DNA from 2 places in the Bacillus sp. AC266 genome. Region 2 is predicted to be linked to the other one. Evidence: a T-box and tRNA genes for the amino acid it is inferred to sense, from the RefSeq annotation. Region 2 holds a T-box; the other holds one or more tRNA genes.

Region 1 (11,822 bases), on a different contig from region 2:
AAGTTTTGTAAAGTCCCACAAAAACAACTGTATACACAAACTTTATTTTCACTTTTGTACTTTAGATGCAGGAAATTTTCTAATCATCCATAAAGCGAAACTTTAATCAGTGGGGGTTTTGTTCATTCCCCCACTGATTATTAGCCCTCACCAATCGGGCGTTTACGGGCAGCAGGGCTCCCACCTAACTTCTTTGCTCCAGCTGAATTTTGAGGTGGGAATTTTACCGCCCTCAAACGCGGGATAAAACTGCTATCGCCTATCACACACAACAAACTTAGAGCGTATGCACTAATCTTGTTGTGTTCATCGTTTTTGAAACTACATGTTTTTTCAATATTTTATGCTTGTCCACATTTACTAAACCATATGCGTAAGGCATAAAAAAAAGCACACTATCTTTTCAGATAGTGTGCTTTTTTTACAACTTTTTTATTCATCATCTTGATTTTTATTTTTTTTCGCTTTTTCATCTTGCGGAGCTTCACCAGTTAATGCTTGTTTTTTCAACTCAAAGTAAGCGTCCATTATTTCACGACTGATATATCCATTAATCCCTGTTTTATCATCGTGTACCCATGGCACAACAACAGAAAATGCTACTTCTGGATCTTCAAGCGGGGCATAACCTACTAATGTTAAGTTATATGTTTCAACACGCTCACCTTTTGCATTTCTACCAATCTCTTTATCTCCGCCATATACAGTTTGAGCTGTACCTGTTTTCCCAGCGGCTTTATACGGTGCACCTGCAAAGTATTTTGTAGCTGTACCACCTGTATCGTTAAACACTTGTCTAAATCCTTCTTGAACACGTTTAATTTGTGATTCAGGCATATCAACACGATTTAATACTTTCGGTTCCATGGATTGAACAACTTTTCCAACTTCCTCTGGCTTCGCCGATGGCTGACGAATTTCCTTTACAACTTGGGGTTGCATACGATATCCACCATTTGCAATCGTCGAAATATATTGCGCTAATTGAAGCGGTGTATACGTATCATACTGCCCGATTGATAAATCTAATAAGAAACCTGGTTGATTTCCTTTACCTATTTGACCAGCAGTTTCATTTGGCAAATCAATTCCTGTTTTCACACCAAGTCCAAACTGACCAAAATAGTAACGCATAGTATCGAACGCACTTTTCGGAATATCTAACGTACCGCCTCGTACATATGGAACCCCAGCGATATTCATCGCTGTTTTAAACATATAAACGTTAGAAGACATTTTTAACGCTGTCAGGTCATTAATATACCCCATCGTTTTCCAAGATGACTTCGTAGGTGTCCCTTTTAATTTAATCGGTTCATCATACTGTACAGCTCCAGGTTGAATCGCACCAGTTTGATATCCCGTAAGTACTGTCGCACCTTTTACAGTTGAACCCATCGGATAAGAACTTGTCATCGTTCCTAATGCAAAATCATCTACTTTCGTTTCCCCGTCTTTATTCACTAATTGTTTCCCCGCCATAGATAAAACTTCACCATTTTTCGGGTTCATCATTACAACGAATGCACGGTCTAAAAGAGGTTCGCTCCCTTTAAATCTCATTAAGTTTTTTGTAAGAATTTCTTCTACGCGCTTTTGTAATTTCATATCGATCGTTAAATTTAGATCGTTACCTCGTTGTCCTTGTGACACATTAATAGTTTCTAAAATATTACCCTCTTTATCTGTAACATTTCTAACTTCAGCTTTTGTGCCGTGTAAACTATCTTCGTACTGTTGCTCAAGGTAACTTTTTCCTACGCGATCGTTACGATTATAATCACGAACAAGATAGTGATCTAATCTTTCTCTCGGTAACCCTTCATCAGAAGAAGTTACACCACCAAGTACACTTCGGAACATATCGTCATACTTATATTTTCGCTCCCAGTCAACATTTGTATCTACACCTGGTAATTTCGCTAAATTTTCACTAATAATCGCGTATTCTTCCGGTGTTGCATTTTTTTTAACGATTTGCGGCGTCATTGCATATCCGCTTTCCATCTTACTTTTGATCGCCAATATTTCTAAATCTTTTGCTGACAGTTGATTAATCTCTTCTTCTGTTACACGATTTCGTTGACGTTCATCTAGTTCTTTATCGTCAATTTTATTCGCTTTAAACTCTTCACGATCTTTTTTTGTGATTTTTGCTTCTGCTTCTTCTTTATGTAAAGCAAGCCAATAATCTTTCTTATCGCGATCTGTTAACTTATCTGTTGGGACTTCAATTAAATCTGCTAACTTTTTCGCCGTCTCTAAGCGGTCTGCTGCAGTTGATCCCTTCATTTTTGTAAATGTAATTGTACGAATAGGCTCATTATCTACGACCGCTTCTCCATTACGATCAAATATTTTCCCGCGTGGTACAGGATTACTTATCGTTGAGTTTTCTTTTTTCTCAACTTCATTTTTATATTCCTCACCACGAACAATTTGTACGTATCCAAGCCTTACAATAACCGCGGAGAACATTAAAAACACGCAAAAAAACAACACGTTTAACCGAAAAGGAACGTGGGTCTTTTTCTTTTGTTGTTTCTGCTTCTTGCTCATACAAACCCCCTCTACCAACAGCTATGTAATGTGAAAGGGACACCTTCATACAGGTGCCCTCACTGCTGTCTTACATCTTTTTCTATTCTAGCATAAAACACGCGATAAGTTAACCTTCTGGTTCAGTTTGATTCTGCGTGCTTCCTTGCGCTACAACACTGGTTTTGTTCACATTCCCCTCATCATATTTGACATTTTTAACTGCAAAATAAATAAGGAAATGTCCAGCTCCTAAAATACATAGTAAGAAAGGTAAACTTTTTTCAGGCGGAAAAAATATGACAGCACATAAAAAACTTAAAATGGAACAGATTCTTCCGGCATTTAACCATAATTCCCTGACCACTATATATTCTACACGCCATTCTCTCGCCTGTTTTGCTCTACCAATTACATCGTATGTCATTGAGCCGTACGGAACGAGTAAAATCGGATATGCAACTGCAATACATGCTGCATAAATAAGTAATTTCGTATATGTAACATTAAAAATAACTAAAAATACGACCGCATATAAAATAATGCCACCAAGTAAAATTGCTTTTTTTCGCCATTCTTTCTTTAACATACGAGCAACTAAATAATAGCATACAAATGATACTGCAGAATTCACTAAACTATATTTCCCTAGTGCTAACTCGCTACCAGATGCTAAATAGACATATACCGAAATAACGAAAATAAACGTTCCCTCTCTCAAACCTTGGAAGAAATGAGCGCGCGTAATTCTTCCCCAGTTTTCATCAACTTGCCGCTCTTTCAATACTTGCACAATTTCATAGCTTCCTTCACATTCCCTCTTCGATAAAAAAAAGCTTAGAACAACTGCAACCGCAAATAGCATTAACGAGAGGAAGAAAACGACAGTATAACCACTCCATTTTTCCATACGTGAAATTGTATATCCTGCTGCTATCGGTCCAATCATTCCAGAGAACGATGTAAGAAGTCCTAGAAAACCGTTAAAAAAATCTCTTGTTTCTGGTTCTGTAATCTCAAATGTCAACAAGTTAAAAGCGAGCCAATAAAAACCATAACCAACTCCTAAAAGGGCTCCCATTAACAAAATATAGTGAGATGCACTTTTTCCCGCTACTAAAACGACGATAAAAAAAACAGCTAACGTGCCTACACCGATTCTCAATAAAATCGAGCGATCAATACGTTTCGCTAATTTCCCGCCCACAAGAAATGTTAGAGGCTGCAATACAACGCTGGCCAAATTATACAAGCCCAGATTCACATAATTTTGTGTTTGCTTCCATAAATAAATGTTTACAAACGTATTCGATAAAGAAATTGCGAGCGTGTATAAACCTCCTATAACGAGCAATAATACTAAATCCCGATTCACTTCAACATCACCGATTACATGTTTCCACTTCATACACAACTCTCCTTTACTTCATGTTCTAGTCTTCCAAAGACAAGCTCAATTATGTAAAAGGAGAACATAGAAAAAAGCTAGGAGAAAACCCCCTAGCTTTTTTCTAGCTGTATTAGCTTTAATTATTTTGCTTCTTGGTAAAGTTTTTCAGCAACGTTCCAATCTACAACGTTCCAGAATGCACCGATGTAGTCAGGACGACGGTTTTGGTAATTTAAGTAGTAAGCATGTTCCCAAACATCTAAACCGATAACTGGAGTCTTACCTTCAGTTAGAGGAGAATCTTGGTTTGGAGTGCTTGTTACTTCTAACTCACCATTATTTACTACTAACCAAGCCCAACCAGAACCGAAGCGAGTTGCGCCAGCTTTTGCGAATTCTGCTTTGAATGCATCGAAGCTACCGAATTTCGCTTCAATCGCAGTTGCAAGTTCGCCTACTGGTTGTCCCCCGCCGTTTGGAGATAGGATTGTCCAGAAGAATGTATGGTTAGCATGTCCGCCACCATTGTTACGTACTGCTGTACGGATTGCTTCAGGTACTTCGTTTAAGTTTGCAACTAATTCTTCAACGCTTTTGTCAGCTAATTCTGCATGACCTTCTAAAGCAGCGTTTAAGTTTGTAATATACGTGTTGTGATGTTTTGTATGATGGATATTCATTGTTTCTTTATCAAAGTGAGGTTCTAAAGCATCATACGCATAAGGTAAATTTGGTAATTCGTGTTTTGCCATTGTTATATTCCTCCCGGTTTATGTATTGTCACTACATATGTGACCTACAACTTCATTCTACCCTAATTGCCATAGGGTGCAAACAAATAAATCGCTTTGTCTTGCTATCATTAAAGTAGCAAAATTCCCACTTCTTTTCAATTAAAATGCTCATATATTCCGAAAAAAAGCTTCCTTCTACAAGGAAGCTTCCTGCTGACATAATAAACATATGAAATGGATATGGACCCTGTAGGACTCGAACCTACGACCGGACGGTTATGAGCCGTCTGCTCTAACCAACTGAGCTAAGGGTCCACGATTATGTATGTACCATTAAAAACAACTAAATTCCAATCGGATATATCGTTTGAAAAATGTAAGATAAATTTACCATATACGAAAGAAAAGTGTCAATTGTATTTTTCTCTACTAAAAGAAGTAAATTAATAAGAAGGAATTTAGTCTTCTCTACTATATGTAAATATAATATATCTTGAGCTTCTCTAGATTCGTACGTTACAATGATTTTATACATACATAAAGGAAGTGAATCTATGTCCATTTTTACACAGCTAGCAAAAAGCGTATATTCGCCTAAAGATATGGCGCTTTTCCGTTTTCAAAAAATCGGTAAAACCATTTTGTATATTATGCTTCTTTGCCTAATCACTACTATTCCAAGAACTTTCTTGTACGGTAGCGTTATTCAAGATGGTGTTAACATGGTAAATAAAGTAATCGAAAAAGATTTACCTGATTTTAAAATTGAAAATGGCGAGCTAACAGCTGATATTGATCAACCTATCGAAAAAGAAGATGGAAATGCCCTTTTCGTATTTGATCCAAATTCAACAGACTTAGAAAAATATCAAAATAAAACAGGTTTATTTGTTTTAAAAGATAAAGTAGTCTCCATGGGGAATGGTCAAACACAAACATACTCCTATAATGACTTATTAGGCGCATCTCTTGAGAAAAAAGATTTACAAGATTTCATTTCGTTATTTGACAGTATTTATCCAATCTTATTATTCGTTATTGGGTTCTTACTGTACTTGTTCCAATTATTTATTACCTTTGTAGGAGTTACATTGCTTGCCTTCATCGGTTCTGCGATGAGCGGTCAACGCAAATTATCTTATAAACAAGTTTGGACATTAACTGCTTACAGCTACACAATTCCAACAATCTTCTTTATGATTATGGATTTATTCAAAATAAACGTACCTGGCGCAACATTCATTTACATTGCAGTTGTTTTAATCGTTCTATACTTAACAATTAAAGAAGTTCCAAAGCCGAAAGAAAAACAAGAACTATAAAAAAATGCCTAAATAGGCATTTTTTTTTTGGACAAGCATATATTCCTAGCAAAGGAGTGAAGGATATGAAGAGATTAGGTGTACTCTTATTCGTGCTTGTCCTCGGTTATATATTTTATTACGACATAAAAATCGGTACTTTACCGATGTTAAGTTCATACAAAAAAACATCTGCTGCCCAAACGATAAAAAAAGAAAATACAGATACAAAACAAAATAAAGAGAAAGAAACAGAAAAAGAAAAAGAAACGGATACAGCTTATAAAGCAATCGAAGTAAAAACTGGCGATACCGTTCTTTCTATTACAGAAGCGATTAATAAGAAAAAAATTCCTTCTATTGAAAAAGTAATTGATGATTTTAAGCAATTAAATAAAAATACATCTGCTACAAAAATCCAAGTTGGAAAGTCTTATAAATTCCCCTTATATCAATAAGCAATCACTTAATCCTTGTCAATTACATAAAGGCGCTGATACAATAGTAAAAGTGAAACCGAGTACTTTGGTTTCTATAGCCCTTTCTCACACATACTATCATTGATGTAAGGGACTAAAATAAGAAACTTCTTTTATAAGGAGAGCGATCAATTCGTGAATGAAATGACTCAACGCACAAAAACACGTCCAGTTAAAGTCGGTAATTTAACAATTGGCGGTAACAATGAATTAATTATACAAAGTATGACGACAACAAAAACGCATGATGTTGAGGCTACAGTTGCTGAAATTAAACGTTTAGAAGAAGCTGGCTGTCAAGTTGTTCGTGTTGCTGTTCCAGACGAACGCGCAGCAAATGCTATTGCTGATATTAAAAAACAAATCAACATTCCACTTGTTGCTGATATTCATTTTGATTACCGCCTTGCTTTAAAAGCAATCGAAGGCGGCATTGATAAAGTACGTATCAATCCAGGTAACATTGGACGTCGCCATAAAGTAGAAGCTGTTGTAAATGCAGCGAAAGAGCGTGGCATTCCAATCCGTATCGGTGTAAATGCCGGCTCATTAGAACGTCATATTTTAGAAAAGTATGGATATCCAACTGCTGATGGTATGGTCGAGAGCGCACTGCACCATATTAAAATTTTAGAGGACTTAGATTTCCACGATATTATCGTATCAATGAAAGCCTCTGATGTTAACTTAGCAATTGAAGCATACGAAAAAGCTGCTCGCGCTTTTGATTATCCATTACATTTAGGTATTACAGAATCAGGAACATTGTTTGCTGGGACTGTAAAAAGCGCCGCCGGTCTTGGAGCAATTTTAAGTAAAGGCATCGGAAATACACTTCGTATCTCTTTAAGCGCTGATCCAGTTGAAGAAGTAAAAGTTGCACGTGAACTATTAAAATCATTCGGTCTTGCATCTAATGCCGCAACACTTATTTCTTGTCCAACTTGTGGTCGTATTGAAATCGACCTAATTAGCATTGCTAATGAAGTCGAAGAATACATCTCCACACTTAAAGTTCCAATTAAGGTTGCAGTACTCGGCTGTGCCGTAAACGGTCCTGGTGAAGCTCGTGAAGCTGACATCGGTATTGCCGGTGCACGCGGAGAAGGTTTATTATTCCGTAAAGGGCAAGTCGTTCGTAAAGTACCAGAAGAAACAATGGTAGAAGAACTGAAAAAAGAAATTGATGTAATCGCTGCTGAAATGGCTGCTGAACGAGAAAAAGAAAAAGAAAAACAAGAACAATAAAAAGAAGGTTGCCACAATTTTTGTGAGCAACCTTTTTTTACATTCAAATTAAAAACTCGTCAGTTATATAACTGACGAGCCCTCTCATTTTGCACATTTTGGGCAACGACCATATATTTCAAACTTATGCCCCGTTACCTCATAACCTTTAAAATCTTTATTCATAAAATCCATCGGGCAGGAATTAATCTCTTTCGTACCACCACAATCTAAACAAATGAAATGATGATGATGTTCCATAATGGAGCATGTAAAACGGAAATGCTTTTCACCATTTAATTCCGTTTGCTCTAAAACACCGACTTCAGCAAAAACCGTTAAGTTACGATAAATCGTATCAAAACTAAGTCCTGGATAATCACCCTTCATATGCTCTAAAACATCTTTCGCAGTTAAATAACGATTATGAGCTGCGAATAATCTCAGCATCTCTTCCCTTTTCCCTGTATGTTTGTATCCCTTTTCCTTCATTAGGCGTAAAGCTTCTGTTAGATTCATACCTATCCCTACTTTATGCAGTTTTTTTCTTTTTCCATAAAATTGCACCAATTAAAATAAGAACCGCTATCATAACAATTGTACCACCTGGAGCTAAATCAAGTTGATACGAAGCAAACATTCCACCAATTACTGCAATTTCACCAAATAAAATGGAAAAGAAAATTGTTTGTTTAAATCCTTTTGCAGTACGAATACTTGCTGCAACTGGTAACGTCATTAAAGATGATACGAGAAGAACACCTACAACACGCATTGATACCGCAATTACAAGAGCAACTAATATAATGAAGATAAAGTGAATCCACTTTGCACTTAAACCGGTTGATACAGCGTATTCCTCATCAAATGATAGTAAAAACAACTCTTTGTATAATAAAACAATCGTCGCAATAACAACAATTGCTACTATACCAATAATAATTAAATCCGCACTTGTTACAGCACTTACACTACCAAATAAATAACTAAATAAATCCGTATTGAATCCATTAGCAAGTGAGATGAAGATAACTCCAATCCCCATCCCTGCTGAAAGTATAATCGGGATTGCTAACTCTTGATAATGTTTATATACAGTACGTAATTTTTCAATTAGCAATGCTCCACCGATTGAAAAAAACATCCCCATATATAAAGGGTTTAAAAACCCACCGGTAAAGATTGTCTTTTCAAGTAATAAACTTGCTGCAATTCCTGATAACGTCACATGACTTAATGCATCCGCAATAAGCGACATGCGGCGAATTACAACGAACACGCCGATAAGTGGTGCGACAAGCCCTATTAAAATACCAGCGTATAAGGAATTACGTAAAAAATCATATTGTAAAAAATCCTGTATCATTATATCCTCCCGTGATGCCCATGTTCATGTTCTAAGCGATGAACATGATGTCCATATAAAATCGACATTTCTGCATCTTCTAACTCTCGGAATTTCTCTACATTCCCATGGAAATGTAAATGCTGATTCAAACATGCAACATGCGTCACCTTCTCTGTTACAGCACCCATATCGTGCGTAACAAGAATTAACGTAATTCCCAATCTTTTGTTTAAATCCTCTAGTATCTCATAAAAACTTGCCACATTTTTCACATCAATCCCAACAGTAGGCTCGTCCAAAATAAGCAATTCCGGATCACTTACAAGTGCACGAGCAATAAATACACGCTGTTGTTGTCCACCAGAAAGTTCTCCAATGTTGCGACCTCGAAACTCGCTCATACCTACATCAGCAATCGCTTTTTCTACTTTCGCATTATCGTCTTTCGTAAAAAAGCGAAAAAGCCCTTTTTTCGAAACGAGCCCCATTGAAACAACCTCGAAAACAGTTGCCGGGAAACCTGAGTTAAAGCTACTTGCCTTTTGGGATACATAACCAACTTTATTCCACTCTTTAAATTTCTTACTATCAATGCCAAACAATCTAATACTTCCTTGCTTTGGTTTTAAAACACCCAATAAGCATTTAAGTAAAGTCGATTTCCCTGAACCATTCGGTCCAACTAAACCTAAAAAAGCTCCCTTCGGAACTTGCAAATTAATATCTTCTAACACGTTGCGATCTTCATACCGAAACGTTAATCCTTCTATTTCCAATATATTATTCATAGCATCTCACCTATTTTAATTCAGAATGATTCCGATTTATCTCTATTTGAATTATAGTACAGCTTATTATAGTTGTAAACCAATCTGCCTAAAATATATTCTTTATTTCAAGAAACCTTATTATTATAACAAAAAGCAGAGAAGAATTCTCTGCTTTCAAAAGATATTACAATTAACTTTTTAGTGAATTGCTGATTTAAACTTACCACCATTTGTCTCTTGTGTATTCATAATCGTAACAAATGCGTTTTCATCAATTTCATGCACAATTGATTTTAACTTCGTCACTTCCAGACGTGTTACAACTGCATAAATAACTTCTTTTTCTTTATCTGTATAGCCACCTTTAGCAACAAGTTTTGTTGTTCCACGACCAAGGCGGTGTAAAATCGCATTTGATACTTCCTCATATTGATCCGATACTATTAAAACTGCTTTCGTTTCGTCTAATCCTTGAATTACCGTATCAATTGTTTTGAATGCGATATAGTACGTCATAACAGAATACATCGCTTGTTCAACACCAAAAACAAATGCTGCCCATGCAAAAATGAATAAGTTCACAAACATTACGAATTCACCAACAGAAAACGGTAATTTCTTCGTTAATAGAATCCCCATAATCTCGGTCCCGTCTAACGATCCACCATGACGAATAACAAGTCCTACACCAATTCCTAAAATAAGACCGCCGAAAACTGTTGCTAAAATCGGCTCTGTTGTAAATGGCGGAATAGCATGCAACGTTGATTCAATAAATGCTAAAGCTACAATTCCAAATGCTGAAGATAACATGAATGTTTTTCCAATTTGCTTATACCCGGAGTACATAAAAGGAATGTTGAGGATAACAACTAAAGTAGAAAAGCTTAACCACCAAATATTAGGAGTAAGATAATCTAATATAAGAGAAATACCAATAATTCCACCATCAATAATTTTATTTGGCATTAAAAACAGTTCAATCGCTACCGCCGCACACGCTGCCCCAAAGACAATCATAACTAAACGATATACAAGATGAATAACACTTTCTTTTCGATGTTGCTTTTTTTCCATAAGTCCTCCTTATACTCTTTATCTATAGTTTTGTTCTTATATTATAACATAAGCTTCTTTTCCCCATTGAAAAAATGCACCTCGATACGAATATGTACAAGCTATGCGTACATATATTTCGATAGAAGAACGTGTGAAGGAGGACAACACGATGAACCTCATTAAACAAATTGTGAACAAAAAATTAAATCATATTTCTACAAAAGAACTATTGAAATATAGTAAAGAATACGAAGTTCCAATCACAACTGCACAAGCTGATAAAATCGTTTTACTTATGAAAGGGAAAAACATTAACATTTACGATAATACCGAGCGACTAGATTTGTTAAAACAAATCGCTAAAGTAACTACTCCTGCCACTGCCCAACAAGTAAATATTTTATTTCAGCAGCTATTAAAATAAGGAGGGGAAAATCCCCTCCTTATTGCGCTTTAATTTTTTCAAGAATCCCTTCATCAAAAGTACCATTTTTCAGCATTTCGATTTCTAATTTATATGGTGGCTTCTTATCTTTTTTATCTTCACCTACATACGGCGTTTCAAGAATTTTTGGTACGTGCGTAAGTTGTGGGTGATGCACAATGTGATGCAATGCCTTATAGCCAATATGACCAAAACCAATATTTTCATGACGGTCTTTTCCAGCTCCGCGTACATTTTTGCTATCGTTAATATGAAGTACTTGTAAACGATTTATCCCAACAATTTTATCAAATTCGTTTAACACACCGTCAAAATCATTTACAAGGTCATAACCTGCATCATGCGTATGACACGTATCAAAACATACAGATAGTTTTTCATTATATTTCACACCATCAATAATTTTCGCAATTTCTTCAAAGCTACGACCGCATTCCGTTCCCTTTCCTGCCATCGTTTCTAACGCAATGTTAACCGTCTGCTCTGGCGTTAATACTTCATTAAGCCCTTTAATAATTTGTTGAATACCAG
Region 2 (11,822 bases):
CTTGAATAATATTAAATAATATCGTTCATTATATGAGGTTTTAGTTGAATGCATACTATATGATGTGTAAAATCTAAGCAAGTAGGTTAGAATACTGCTTGCAAATGGCAGTATAAATAATAATTTGAGGTGAATGCATGCTAGATTTTAAGCAATTAGAGATTTGTTTGAAAGAAAAGAGATTCCTAGATGGATTACATGAGATAAATAATGAAATTGCGCATATAAAAGAAACGAATAAGTTATCATACGTGAAGAACTGGCTTTCTAACGTCTCGTCACCTAAGGAGTTTGATACATTAATTCGTCTTGCTGATGAAGGTTTGATGCATCAATATAGCTCCTTTTTAATTCGTTATACTTATAAAAAATTCCCGAATATGAGAACGCTCTCTTTATATTGTGATGAATTAATTGATGAGCGTAAAATCCTTGATGCTGAACAATTGTTAAAAGCTTCTTTGGAAAAGGTAAACGAAGAGGAAACTGATGCGGATGTTTTAACGAAAGCATACTTTACGTTAGTTAGATGTTTGCTAGATATGAAGCGAAATGAAGAGGCCTATGCCTATATGCAAAAGGCGGAAAAATATAGTACGCGTGCAGTTTTTGATAAATGGGGTTACTTATATATACAGACTGGTGAGTGGGAGAAGGCAGAGGAACAACTTTTATTCGGTCAGCAGCATAAAGATTGTGAAGAGTTAGCTACGTACTTATTGGCGCAATTATATGCATATAAAGGTGAACAGCAGCGAGCGTTACAACTCATTAATGATGCGATTGCAAAGTTCCCTCAAGTACCATATTTCTATTTTGAAAAAGTAAAATATTTATTAGATTTAGAGCGCTATGAAGAAATGTTAGCGGTAATAGATAAAATCAATCATATGCTTCCGCATCATGCATATACAACTTATTTTATACATTTACGTGCAGAAGCATTTTATAAAATGAATAATATTCACGATTTGCAAGCACTATTGAAAAGTGAAAAGAGTTTGAAAAATTCTCTATATCATCATATAGAAAAAAATCCTGATGGAAAAAAGGTTCGTTTACCGATAGTTCCGGTTGTACAAAAGGATAACTATTGCGTTCCGACAAGTTTGGAAATGATGTTAGGGGTATGGGGAGAAAAACGTACGCAAGATGAAATTGCACAACATATTTTTGATGTAACAGGTTCTAAGTTTTCAGATACAGTTACATATATAGAAGAGCAAGGTTACGAATATCGTTATTTTCAAGGGAATGAGGAAAATTATAAGAGATTACTCAATCAAGGTATTCCCGTTTTATTAAGTATAGATATTGAGCACGCTTCCCATGTACAAGTGCTTTCTGGTTATGACGATGTACTGCAAGCTTTTTATATTCAAGATCCGAATTTCTTGGAACCGATTCTTGTGGAATATGATAAGTTGCAAGAAAAATATCGTTATACAGATTGTTTAGCTATTACGTTTATACCAAAAGATAGAATGGAACAACTTTCATTTTTAAATGAGGAAGAACACACTTATTATAAAACAATCTTTTCTCTTACAGATCATTTAGGTGAGCAAGATAAAGAGGGAATTGAAAAATTAGTACTATTTTTAAAAGAAACAAGTGAAAATCCAAACACTTGGTTATATACGATTAAACATTTAGATGCTGAAGTAGATAAAGATTTTATTCAGTTTTGTATAGAAAAATTAATGAAAAAGTTTCCGAGCTCTGACTTTGTGAAATTGCATAGTGCACAGTGTTTTATTCGTCTGCAGGATATGGAAAAAGCAGGACAGATGCTTCAAAGTGTGGAGAAGAAAAGCAATCAAGCGTTGTATCATTTTATAAATGGACGTTATTCTTTTGAGCAAGATAATTATGCAGAATCGATTGCTAGTTTTCGTTCATCATTACAATTGGATGCAGATCAACCAGTTGCGTGGAGTTTCTTAGCATTATCATACATGTATATGGATCAATCCGAAAAGGGGCTAGAGTATTCTCTAACAGCTATAGAACGTAGTCCAGAAAGGTTTACACTTGTAAATCACGGTTTAATTTTAATAGATTTAGAACGATATGAAGAAGCATATGGATTCTTTAATGATTTATTAAAAGAATATAAATATGAAGCGCACATATGGTATGAACGTGCAAGATGTGCTCAGTATTTAGGGAAAGTGTATTTGGCGGTAAAAGGACTTAAAGTGGCGATTCAATTAGATAAAACAGCAGCCTATTTATATACGAAGCTTTCGGAAATCTATGAATCGGATTTGGATGATGAGAAAAATACGAAGGAAATTCTATTACAAGGAATTCAAAATTGTGAAGATCAGGCGTCTTTATATGTTCGTTTAGGAGATTTTCATTTTCAAAATGATGAACTTGAAGAAGCGGAAACTATATATAAGCGTTCTTTAGAAGAAAATAATGAAGATGTATATTCTCATTTCGGTTTAATTCAAGTTTATATGGCAAAGGAACAATATAAGGATGCAAAAAACTATATTGTCAGTATTAATAAGCAATTTGAAGACAATCAAGATTTCCTTATGAATGCTGGTATGGTGTTATGGGATGCTGAAATGGCATTAGGTGAGGATGAAAAAGAGTTAAAACTTGCACTTTCTAAATTAGAGAACGGTATACGAAGCGTATACGCTAATATAGCGAGCGTGTTGGATGAGTATGTAAATCGAATAAAAGACACAGCTTTTGTGCAACGAGGCATAGCATTTTTAAGAACGTTAGAAAAAGAAAAAGAGGATGTAATTGAATACGGTTGTTACGCAGGTGTTTTATATGAATCTATTGGACAGTATGATCAGGCGATAAAACGGTATAATGATGCACTTAAGAAAAAACAAGATTCATTGCCGTATTTCCGTATCGGTGAAACATTCATGGCGTTAGGGCAATTTCAAGAAGCGAAGCATGCGTATGAAACATGTTTAGAAATGGATAAGAACTTCTTAGGTGTACATTTGCAGCTTGCTGAAATATACGAAAAAGAAGAGAATCGTTCCAAAGAACAAAAGCATATGGTCCAGGCGATGAAAGAAGAACCAATGCATATAAATATGGAATATTTAGCGCAGCTTTCAGTAGAAATGAATCTTCAGGAAGAATTGCTAGTTGAACTAGAAAAATTGGAGGAAGAAGTTCCTGAAACATGGCGTTTAGATGCGATTGCATACGTGTTTGGCGCGATGAATGACATAGATAAAGAAAAAGAATATATCGAATGCGCAATGAAAATAGATGAAGCGCATGTGGAAGTACTATATCATTATGCGAAATTGCTAGTTAAAAAGCAGAATGCAGAAGCAATCGAAGTTGCGCTGAAAGTAATGCATAAAGATTTGGAAAGTGAACGTATTTTTGGTGTGTACGTAAAAGCAATGGAACAACATAAAAAATTATCCCAAATACGAGACGTACTTCATACGCTAAAGGTGAAAAAAGCAGAAAGAAGTACAGCGTTTATGTATGCAGCTACTGCGGTTGCCGAAAGATTAGTAGAAAGGCAACAAAATGAGCAACCGAAAAAATCTATATTTACAAGAGCATTTTATCGTATGAAAAATCGTGCGAAGGAAATTTCAATGATTACAGTTATTATTGATTTATTTGAAATCTCCTTAAAGTTAAATCCGAAAAATAGTATGGCAGCGCAGCGTTTCGCAATATTTTATGAGAATGCGGCGATGAATAAAGAAGCTATAGAGGTTTTACAAACATCGTTAGAAAATAAGTGGGATTATGATGTAGCGAAGCAACTTGTAAATCTTTTCATTGAGTGTGAGGAAGAAGCTATGTTACGAGATGCTTTGGAATTAACGAAACAAATGGTTCGAGAGCTACCGGATGATTATGATACTCTTCTTTTACAAGCGAGTGTATTATGTAAGCTAGGCGAAGAAAGAAAAGCCGAAAAAATTTACTTGCAATTAATTGAGAAAACACCATTTGTAAGTAGAGGATTCCTTGCTTTAGGGGAAATGTACCAAAGTCAAGAGAGGTTTGAAGAGGCGATTCATTTATTAGAAGGTGCTTCTGTGCATCATCCGAATGAAACGGCAATTCTTCTTGCTTTAGCATCTTCGTATCATAGAGCTGGGCAAACGGCCAAGGCAGAAGAAATAACAAGTGAAATATTAGCAATTGATGCTACTGACTTGTTAGCAAGATACGATCATGCTTGTTATTTAACAACATTAAACAGAAATGAAGAGGCAAGAGATGAACTTGAAATTGTGCTTCGTGAAGATGAAACAGGATTTTTCGCTGAACTTGCAGAGGAAGATGAAGATTTAGCAGGATTGCGAGAATTTGAAAAGTAATTGTATAAGAATAGAGAAAAAGGGTATAAATAAAAATATATTTCGAATTAGTTGACAATTAATTGTTTAATGGCATAAAATAACTTTTAATAAAGTATACAAATCTGAAGACGAGAAAGAGTAAAATAGTGAGCTGTTCTCCAGAGAGCCGGTGTATTGCTGAAAGCCGGTGTGCAGACGTTATTTGAAAATCATCTCCGAGGAGCCGTGGCTGAATAAAGTAAGCTCGGACGGATGTCTACCGTTACAAAGAACGCGTATGTTAGTACGTTGCTAAGTGCTATTAGTGAAAAGCTAATAGAATTAGGGTGGTAACGCGGGTAAACCCGTCCCTACTTCATAGGGGCGGGTTTTTTGTGTGCTTTTAAAACATTCAAAGGAGTGATTGTAGATGAAGAAAGTAGATGTAAAAGAGTCGGCTGTAGGGAGAGAAACACGTATTCGTAAGCAGTGGAACGAACAGGGCATTTTTGAACAATCAATTCAGAATAGAGAAGGCGCACAATCGTTTGTGTTTTATGAAGGACCACCAACGGCGAACGGTTTACCACACGTCGGCCATGCACTTGGTCGGGCAATTAAAGATTTAGTAGCGAGATATAAAACGATGGCTGGATATAAAGTGTTAAGAAAAGCTGGCTGGGATACACATGGATTACCTGTAGAATTAGGCGTCGAAAAACAACTTGGTATTTCAGGTAAGCATGAGATTGAAGAGTACGGCATTGAGCCATTTATTCAAAAGTGTAAAGAGAGTGTATTCACGTATGAGAAGCAGTGGCGTGAATTTACGGAGAGCATTGGATATTGGGTAGATATGGATGATCCATACGTTACTCTAGAGAATCCATATATCGAAAGTGTATGGAATATTTTAGGGACGATTCATGAAAAAGGTTTGTTATATAAAGGACATAGAGTTTCTCCATACTGTCCAAGCTGTCAAACATCGCTTAGTTCACATGAAGTTGCACAAGGATATAAAACAGTGAAAGATTTAAGCGCAACGGTTAAGTTTAAAGTAAAAGATAGTGAAAATGAATATTTCCTTGGATGGACGACAACGCCGTGGACACTTCCAGCGAATGTTGCACTTGCCGTACATCCAAATATGGAATACGTTAAAGCGAAACAAGAAGGATATGTATACATTGTTGCGAAAGAACGTGTACAAGAAGTATTAAAAGAAAACTATGAAGTATTATCTGTTCATAAAGGCGAAGAATTAGTAAACACATCTTATACAGCACCGTTTCCGATGAAGGAAGTTACAAATGGATACCACGTAATTGCAGCAGATTTTGTAACAGCAGATAGTGGTACAGGACTCGTTCATATCGCTCCAGCATATGGGGAGGACGATTATAAAGTCGTTCAAAGTGAAGGGTTATCATTTTTACATGTTGTAGATGAGAAAGGTGAGTATACAGAAGCAGTACCGTTCTTAAAAGGAAAGTTTGTAAAAGAATGTGACGTTGATATCGTTCGTTATTTAGCGAAAGAAGGGTTACTATATCATAAAGAAAAATATGAGCATAGCTATCCGCACTGTTGGCGCTGTGATTCACCATTACTTTATTATGCAGGAGAAAGCTGGTTAATCCGAACAACTGAGATTAAAGAAACATTTTTACGAAATAATGATTCTGTTAAGTGGTATCCAGACCATATGAAGCATGGACGGTTTGGTAAGTTTTTAGAAAACATGGTGGACTGGAATATTAGCCGGAATAGATATTGGGGAACACCTTTAAACGTATGGGAATGTGAAAGCTGCGATCATCAATTTGCACCGAAAAGCATTGCCGAATTAAGAAAGCATAGTACGAAAGAAGCACCTGAAGATTTAGAATTGCATAAGCCGTATGTAGATGAAGTGCAAGTTTGCTGCGAAAAATGCGGAAGTACAATGAATCGCACACCAGAAGTAATCGATGTTTGGTTTGATAGTGGTTCCATGCCGTTTGCACAATATCATTATCCATTTGAAAATAAAGAGTTATTTGAAGAACAGTTTCCAGCAGATGTTATTGCAGAAGGCATTGATCAAACACGCGGATGGTTTTATAGTTTATTAGCCGTATCAGCGCTATATACAGGGAAAGTACCATATAAACGAGTGTTATCACTAGGGCATGTTCTAGACGAGGAAGGACAGAAAATGTCTAAAAGTAAAGGAAATGCACTAGATCCAGTTGATTTAGTAAATCAGTTTGGTGCAGATGCTTTAAGATGGGCTCTACTTGTTGACAGTGCTCCGTGGAATGCAAAGCGTTTTTCTGAAAGAACAGTACTGGAAGCAAAATCTAAATTTGTAGATACGTTAGTCAATGTATATAGCTTCTACGTTTTATATGCAAATTTAGATGAGTATAATCCGAAAGAAAAGTATGAAGTTAAACGTACGAAATTAGATGAATGGGTATTATCAAGATTGCATAGCACAACGAAAAAAGTGAGAACAGCACTTGATGATTATCAATTTACGAATGCAGCTCGTGAAATCGCGGCGCTTGTAGATGGAGTCAGTAACTGGTACGTAAGACGATCACGTAATCGTTTCTGGGAATCTGGTATGAATCCTGAAAAAGCAGCTGCGTATGAAACGCTTCATGAAGTGCTTGTAACAATTAGTAAATTAATCGCACCATTTACACCGTTTGTAGCTGAGGATATTCATCTGAATTTAGAAGGAAGAAGCGTTCATTTAGCAGATTATCCGGTTGTAAACGAATCACTTATCCAGCCTGAGTTAGAAGCAGAAATGGATGCTGTTTTACAAGTTGTTGAACTTGGAAGAAGTAACCGTAATCAACATTCATTAAAAGTAAAACAGCCGTTAGCGGAACTTGTATTACTAGCGCATAATGAAAATGATATGGATTGGGAATCTTATCGTGATATCATCATGGATGAGCTAAATGTAAAAGCGTTCCATGTTGAACTCGATGAAACGAAATACACGTCCTATCAATTAAAGCTGAATTTTAAAACGGCTGGGCCGAAGTTTGGTAAAAGTGTGAATGCAGTAAATGGCTGGCTAAAACAATTATCAAAAGAAGAAGTACAACACTTTGTATCTACAGAAAGAGCAGTTTACGAAGTAGCACCAGGAGAAGAAGTAGTTGTAACAGCTGAAGATGTATTAGTAGAGAAAGTTGCGAAATCAGGATTTTCAAATACGACTAACGGTCAATATACGGTAATGTTAGATACGAATGTAACGGAAGAATTGTTACAAGAAGGAGTAGCACGTGAATTTATTCGTGCAGTTCAAGAATATCGTAAGCAGTTGAATTTACCAGTTAACTTACGGGTTGATATTACTCTTGATGTAGAAGATGAATTGCAGCATACATTAACGAACCATAAAGAGTTATTAGAAGAAAACTTACTCGTCAAGCAATTTACATTTGGTCACTTAACGAATGAGGACGATGAACTTTCTTTAGGTGAGACAAAGATCCGAATTAAATTAAACGCGGCTAATTAAAGAAAAAAGGAAGATGGAATCATTCCAACTTCCTTTTTTGTATGAAGATAAATTAATCAGTTATTTTCCGCATAATCCATTCGATAGGTCCTCTAGAAAAGTTCCTTCGCCATAATACGCTAAATAAAATACTGAAAATGAAAAATGCAGTAGCAAATAATAAAACGAAAAGTAGTGTTTGATGTTCCATACGATTTAATACAATCAATGCGCCAATACCGATAAATACATGACTTACATAATGCGTTAATGTTAATTGTCCTGTTTGTATAATGGAAGTAACAAACCAATTATTTTCATATTTTTCAGCAATGTAGAGGCAAATTATTAATATAGCAATAGCAGATCCTGTAGCGGATGCGACGTATAATATATTGGGCAAAATGGGTCCTGTGTTAAACAAAAATGTAGCTGCCTCTTTGCCGATGTATGGAATAAAGAAGTGTGTAAGTCCTTTTGATAAAAGTTCTGTCAGTATTGTGATTGTAATACTGAGTAAGAGTAATCTTTCTCTAATATTTTTATTATGAAGATCTAATCTACCAATTATCATACCAATTAAGAAGAAAGAAAACCATGGGAAAATAGGGTGATAGCCATTAAAAAATAAGTTGCGAAGAAAACCTGTTAAGGTCCAAAAGTCTATATAGTTTATAAATGGGATTGTGCCTCCCCATCCTTCGAAGGCGTTGAAAGTAAGTTGGAGATATTGTGCAGCAAGTAAAATAATGATAGAAAGCCATATTAGTATAGTTCTTCGTACAGTAATTAGTAATGCAGCGATGAAAAGGTAAACGCCGTAGTAGTGTAAAATATCACCCGTCCATTCCATTACATACAATAATAATCCTAAAATAAATAAGAATAGTGATCGTTTCCAAATCAATATTCGGCTGGTATTGATTTTTATTTTCTCTTGGCTAGCAACAGATGATTTAGTCATTAAAGTTATGCCAATCCCAGCAAGTATAACAAACAAGGCAGAAGCTCTACCTTCAAAAAGTGTTATAAAGGTTTTTAACAGAGGAGGTCCATTTCCTTCCGCCCCTGTTATCACCATGAAATTAACTAGTAACATTCCAAACATTGCCCACGCTCTAGCAAAATCTAAGCCGATAATGCGCTTTTTTGTATTCACTTCAATCCCTGCTTTCAAAAATGCTATTTACAGCTTCAATCCATATTTGTTTATAATCCATATCTAAATGTAACATCATAAAATTCCCAATATTATCAAGAACTAATGCTAACATATGAGCTTTTGAAACTAGATTTTTATTTTGAATGAGTTGAAGTTCATTTGCTTTTGTTAGGAGTGATTCAAACCCGTTTAAATATTCTGTTTGTACAGTTAGTAATCGATCTTTGTACATATCGTTTCTTGAAGATAGTAATACATATTCTTGTAATACACGATTAAAATAAGGATCTTTCTGTTGTTCGTCTATCATTTTAAAGCCAATTTCAACACATTTCTCAATGAAATTCTCTTTCGTAAATTCTTCTGTATGAAAGAATGAGGAGAACTGCATCGCTGCACATAATTCATTAAAAATACTTTCAATTAATGCATCTTTAGATTTAAAGTAATAATAAATAGATGGCTTGGCAATACCAACTTCTTCAGCAATCATTGTATAGGTCGTTTTGGCAATGCCGTGACCGGCAAATAGTCGATAACTTGCTTCGACTATGGAAGAGAGTGTTTCTTCACTTTTGCTCATGATAAGTCCTCCTAATAAAAAAGGTTACATAAATCGTATCATTCATTAATATTATTTTCAACCTACCGTTAGGTAAAAAATAACTTATTTTTTTACACATTACTTTAAAAAGCATAAGGTAAAGAAATTTACAAAAGAAATATATTTCTACAGTATTTTTCTCGTTTTACACATAAATATTGAGAAAATTTCACTTACCCAAAATGTAAAGGTAATAGAATTGTTTGTATAGAATTACTCGTAGATTCACTTTATTTCGTTACTTGTGGACAGGAATAGCCTTATAGGAATGGGGTAAAGTTTTCAATTTATTAGGGGGAGTGGTTTTATGTTAAACAAAAAAATGGTGGCAATGGCAATGACTGTGCCATTAGTAATGGGGACAATTTCTACTGTTTCAGCACTGGAAAAACAACAGCAAGTAAAGCTAGAAGCTTATTCACCACAGAAAAAAGCAATTGAATATTTAAAAGGACATGCTACGGAATATGGATTGAAGGCAGACCTTTCAGACTTGCAATATATTTCTACAACAGAAACATCAGTAGCTTCATATGTTAGGTTCCAACAAGTGGTCAATGGTGCGCCTGTATTTTCAAAACAAATTACAGTTACTCTTAACGGAGAGGGAAAAGGCTTACTTGCGGTTTCTGATTATCAGCCTGTTACAGGTGTGAAGGAAGTTACGAAAAAAATTAGTGAAAAAGATGCAGAACAAAAATCGATGGCGTATGTTGGAGGAGAAAGTGAGCAAAACTTATGGGCTCCTACAGAAAAAGAATTCGGATATATTGTTGAAGAGGGAGTCGCTATTCCTGTATATAAAGTGGTAGTCCATTCTAATAATCCATTCGGTGCATGGGAAACATTCATTGATGCGGAAAATGGAAAGTTAATTAAAAAAGTTGATATAAACCGAAAAGCAGAAGGAACAGGAAAAGTATTTTTACCTAACCCTGTCGTATCTAGTGGAAGTTTAGCAGGGTTAAAAGATAATAATGATGCAGATTCAACAGCATTAACGAATCAATTGAAAACTGTTACGTTAAAAGGTTTAGATGGTACAGGATTTTTAATTGGTGAGTATGTTACGATTTCTTCAAAAGCGAAGACGAAATCTACAAACTTACAATTTAACTATACACGTGCAAATGATAGTTTTGAAGATGTTATGTCATATTATCATATTGATACATTACAGCGTTACATTCAAGGATTAGGCTTTCAAAATATTAATAAACGTTCGATTAAAGTGAATGTAAATGGTACAACTGATGATAACTCATTTTATTCTCCATCAACGAAAGCTTTAACTTTCGGTACTGGCGGAGTAGATGATGCAGAAGATGCTGGCATTATTGCGCATGAATATGGTCATTCTATTCAAGATAATCAAGTGCCAGGCTTCGGAAGTTCACCAGAAGGTGGAGCGATGGGAGAAGGATTTGGAGACTTCTTAGGTGCTACTTATGAAGATGCAGTATCGACAACGGGATACGGGAAAGCATGTATTGGAGAATGGGATGCGGCTGCTTATTCTAGTTCAGATCCGACGTGCTTACGCCGATTAGATACGAATAAAGTATACCCGAAAGATATAACGAATGAAGTGCATAATGATGGGGAAATTTGGGCTCAAGGTCAATACGAAATGGCGCAATCTTTTGGACGTGATGTAGCAACAAAAATTATTTTACAATCACATTGGTCATTAACGCCAAATGCGAAATTCCGTGATGGAGCGAAAGCAATTAAGCAAGCAGATGCTCTTTTATACGGCGGACAACATGCCGCGGAAATCGATCGAATTTGGACAGCGAGAGGAATTAGTACGAATTAATATAAAAAGTCGTGGCGTTTAAAAGCCACGACTTTTTTATTTGCTTAAGAACTGGTACTAGTAAATTAAGCTATATCAATGATAGTGTGAATTTATACGCATTCCATTTATTTCTTTGCGTCTTTAAAAACAAAATGCTCTTTAAATTTTCTAGACTCGACTTTTTGACCGTTTCGCATCGAGCGGAAAGGGTGTTCTTGCCAAGTGATTATAACGTCAACCTCATCTGATTTTGTAGAAACAGGGAAGTTAGCATGTCTAAATCCAGTTTTTCCACTTGCTAGACGACCTTCTTTTAGGGAAAAGAGTTCGTATTTTGTTTTCATATTTGGTTCATTGCGGAAGACTTCAACTTGTACGTTATATACTTCGTTTTCTCCAACATTCTTTACTGAAAATTGATATGTTTGAAATTTATCTTTTTT

The links. A T-box is a leader RNA that pairs with one kind of tRNA and senses whether it is charged. The one in region 2 lies ahead of ileS (isoleucine--tRNA ligase), so its partner is inferred to be a tRNA-Ile.
Region 1: it encodes a tRNA-Ile, which carries the amino acid that the T-box ahead of ileS (isoleucine--tRNA ligase) is inferred to sense. The anticodon was not compared.

The regions. Positions count from the first base shown of each region.
Region 1 covers NZ_CEEDEC010000002.1:534,348-546,169, reverse strand. The annotation lists gene AC0IXC_RS10315 (peptidoglycan D,D-transpeptidase FtsI family protein) at 433-2,559, opposite strand; gene AC0IXC_RS10310 (MFS transporter) at 2,669-3,946, opposite strand; gene sodA (superoxide dismutase [Mn]) at 4,069-4,680, opposite strand; tRNA gene AC0IXC_RS10300 (tRNA-Ile) at 4,904-4,977, opposite strand; gene yqgB (protein YqgB) at 5,217-5,984, shown strand; gene AC0IXC_RS10290 (hypothetical protein) at 6,050-6,421, shown strand; gene ispG (flavodoxin-dependent (E)-4-hydroxy-3-methylbut-2-enyl-diphosphate synthase) at 6,587-7,690, shown strand; gene AC0IXC_RS10280 (Fur family transcriptional regulator) at 7,775-8,188, opposite strand; gene AC0IXC_RS10275 (metal ABC transporter permease) at 8,202-9,035, opposite strand; gene AC0IXC_RS10270 (metal ABC transporter ATP-binding protein) at 9,035-9,805, opposite strand; gene AC0IXC_RS10265 (YitT family protein) at 9,986-10,864, opposite strand; gene AC0IXC_RS10260 (DUF2624 domain-containing protein) at 11,016-11,270, shown strand; gene AC0IXC_RS10255 (deoxyribonuclease IV) at 11,290-11,822, opposite strand, start outside.
Region 2 covers NZ_CEEDEC010000001.1:1,228,160-1,239,981, reverse strand. The annotation lists gene AC0IXC_RS06265 (tetratricopeptide repeat protein) at 138-4,340, shown strand; T-box leader at 4,439-4,677, shown strand; gene ileS (isoleucine--tRNA ligase) at 4,732-7,833, shown strand; gene AC0IXC_RS06255 (DUF418 domain-containing protein) at 7,886-8,971, opposite strand; gene AC0IXC_RS06250 (TetR/AcrR family transcriptional regulator) at 8,973-9,557, opposite strand; gene AC0IXC_RS06245 (M36 family metallopeptidase) at 9,886-11,397, shown strand; gene AC0IXC_RS06240 (hypothetical protein) at 11,505-11,822, opposite strand, start outside.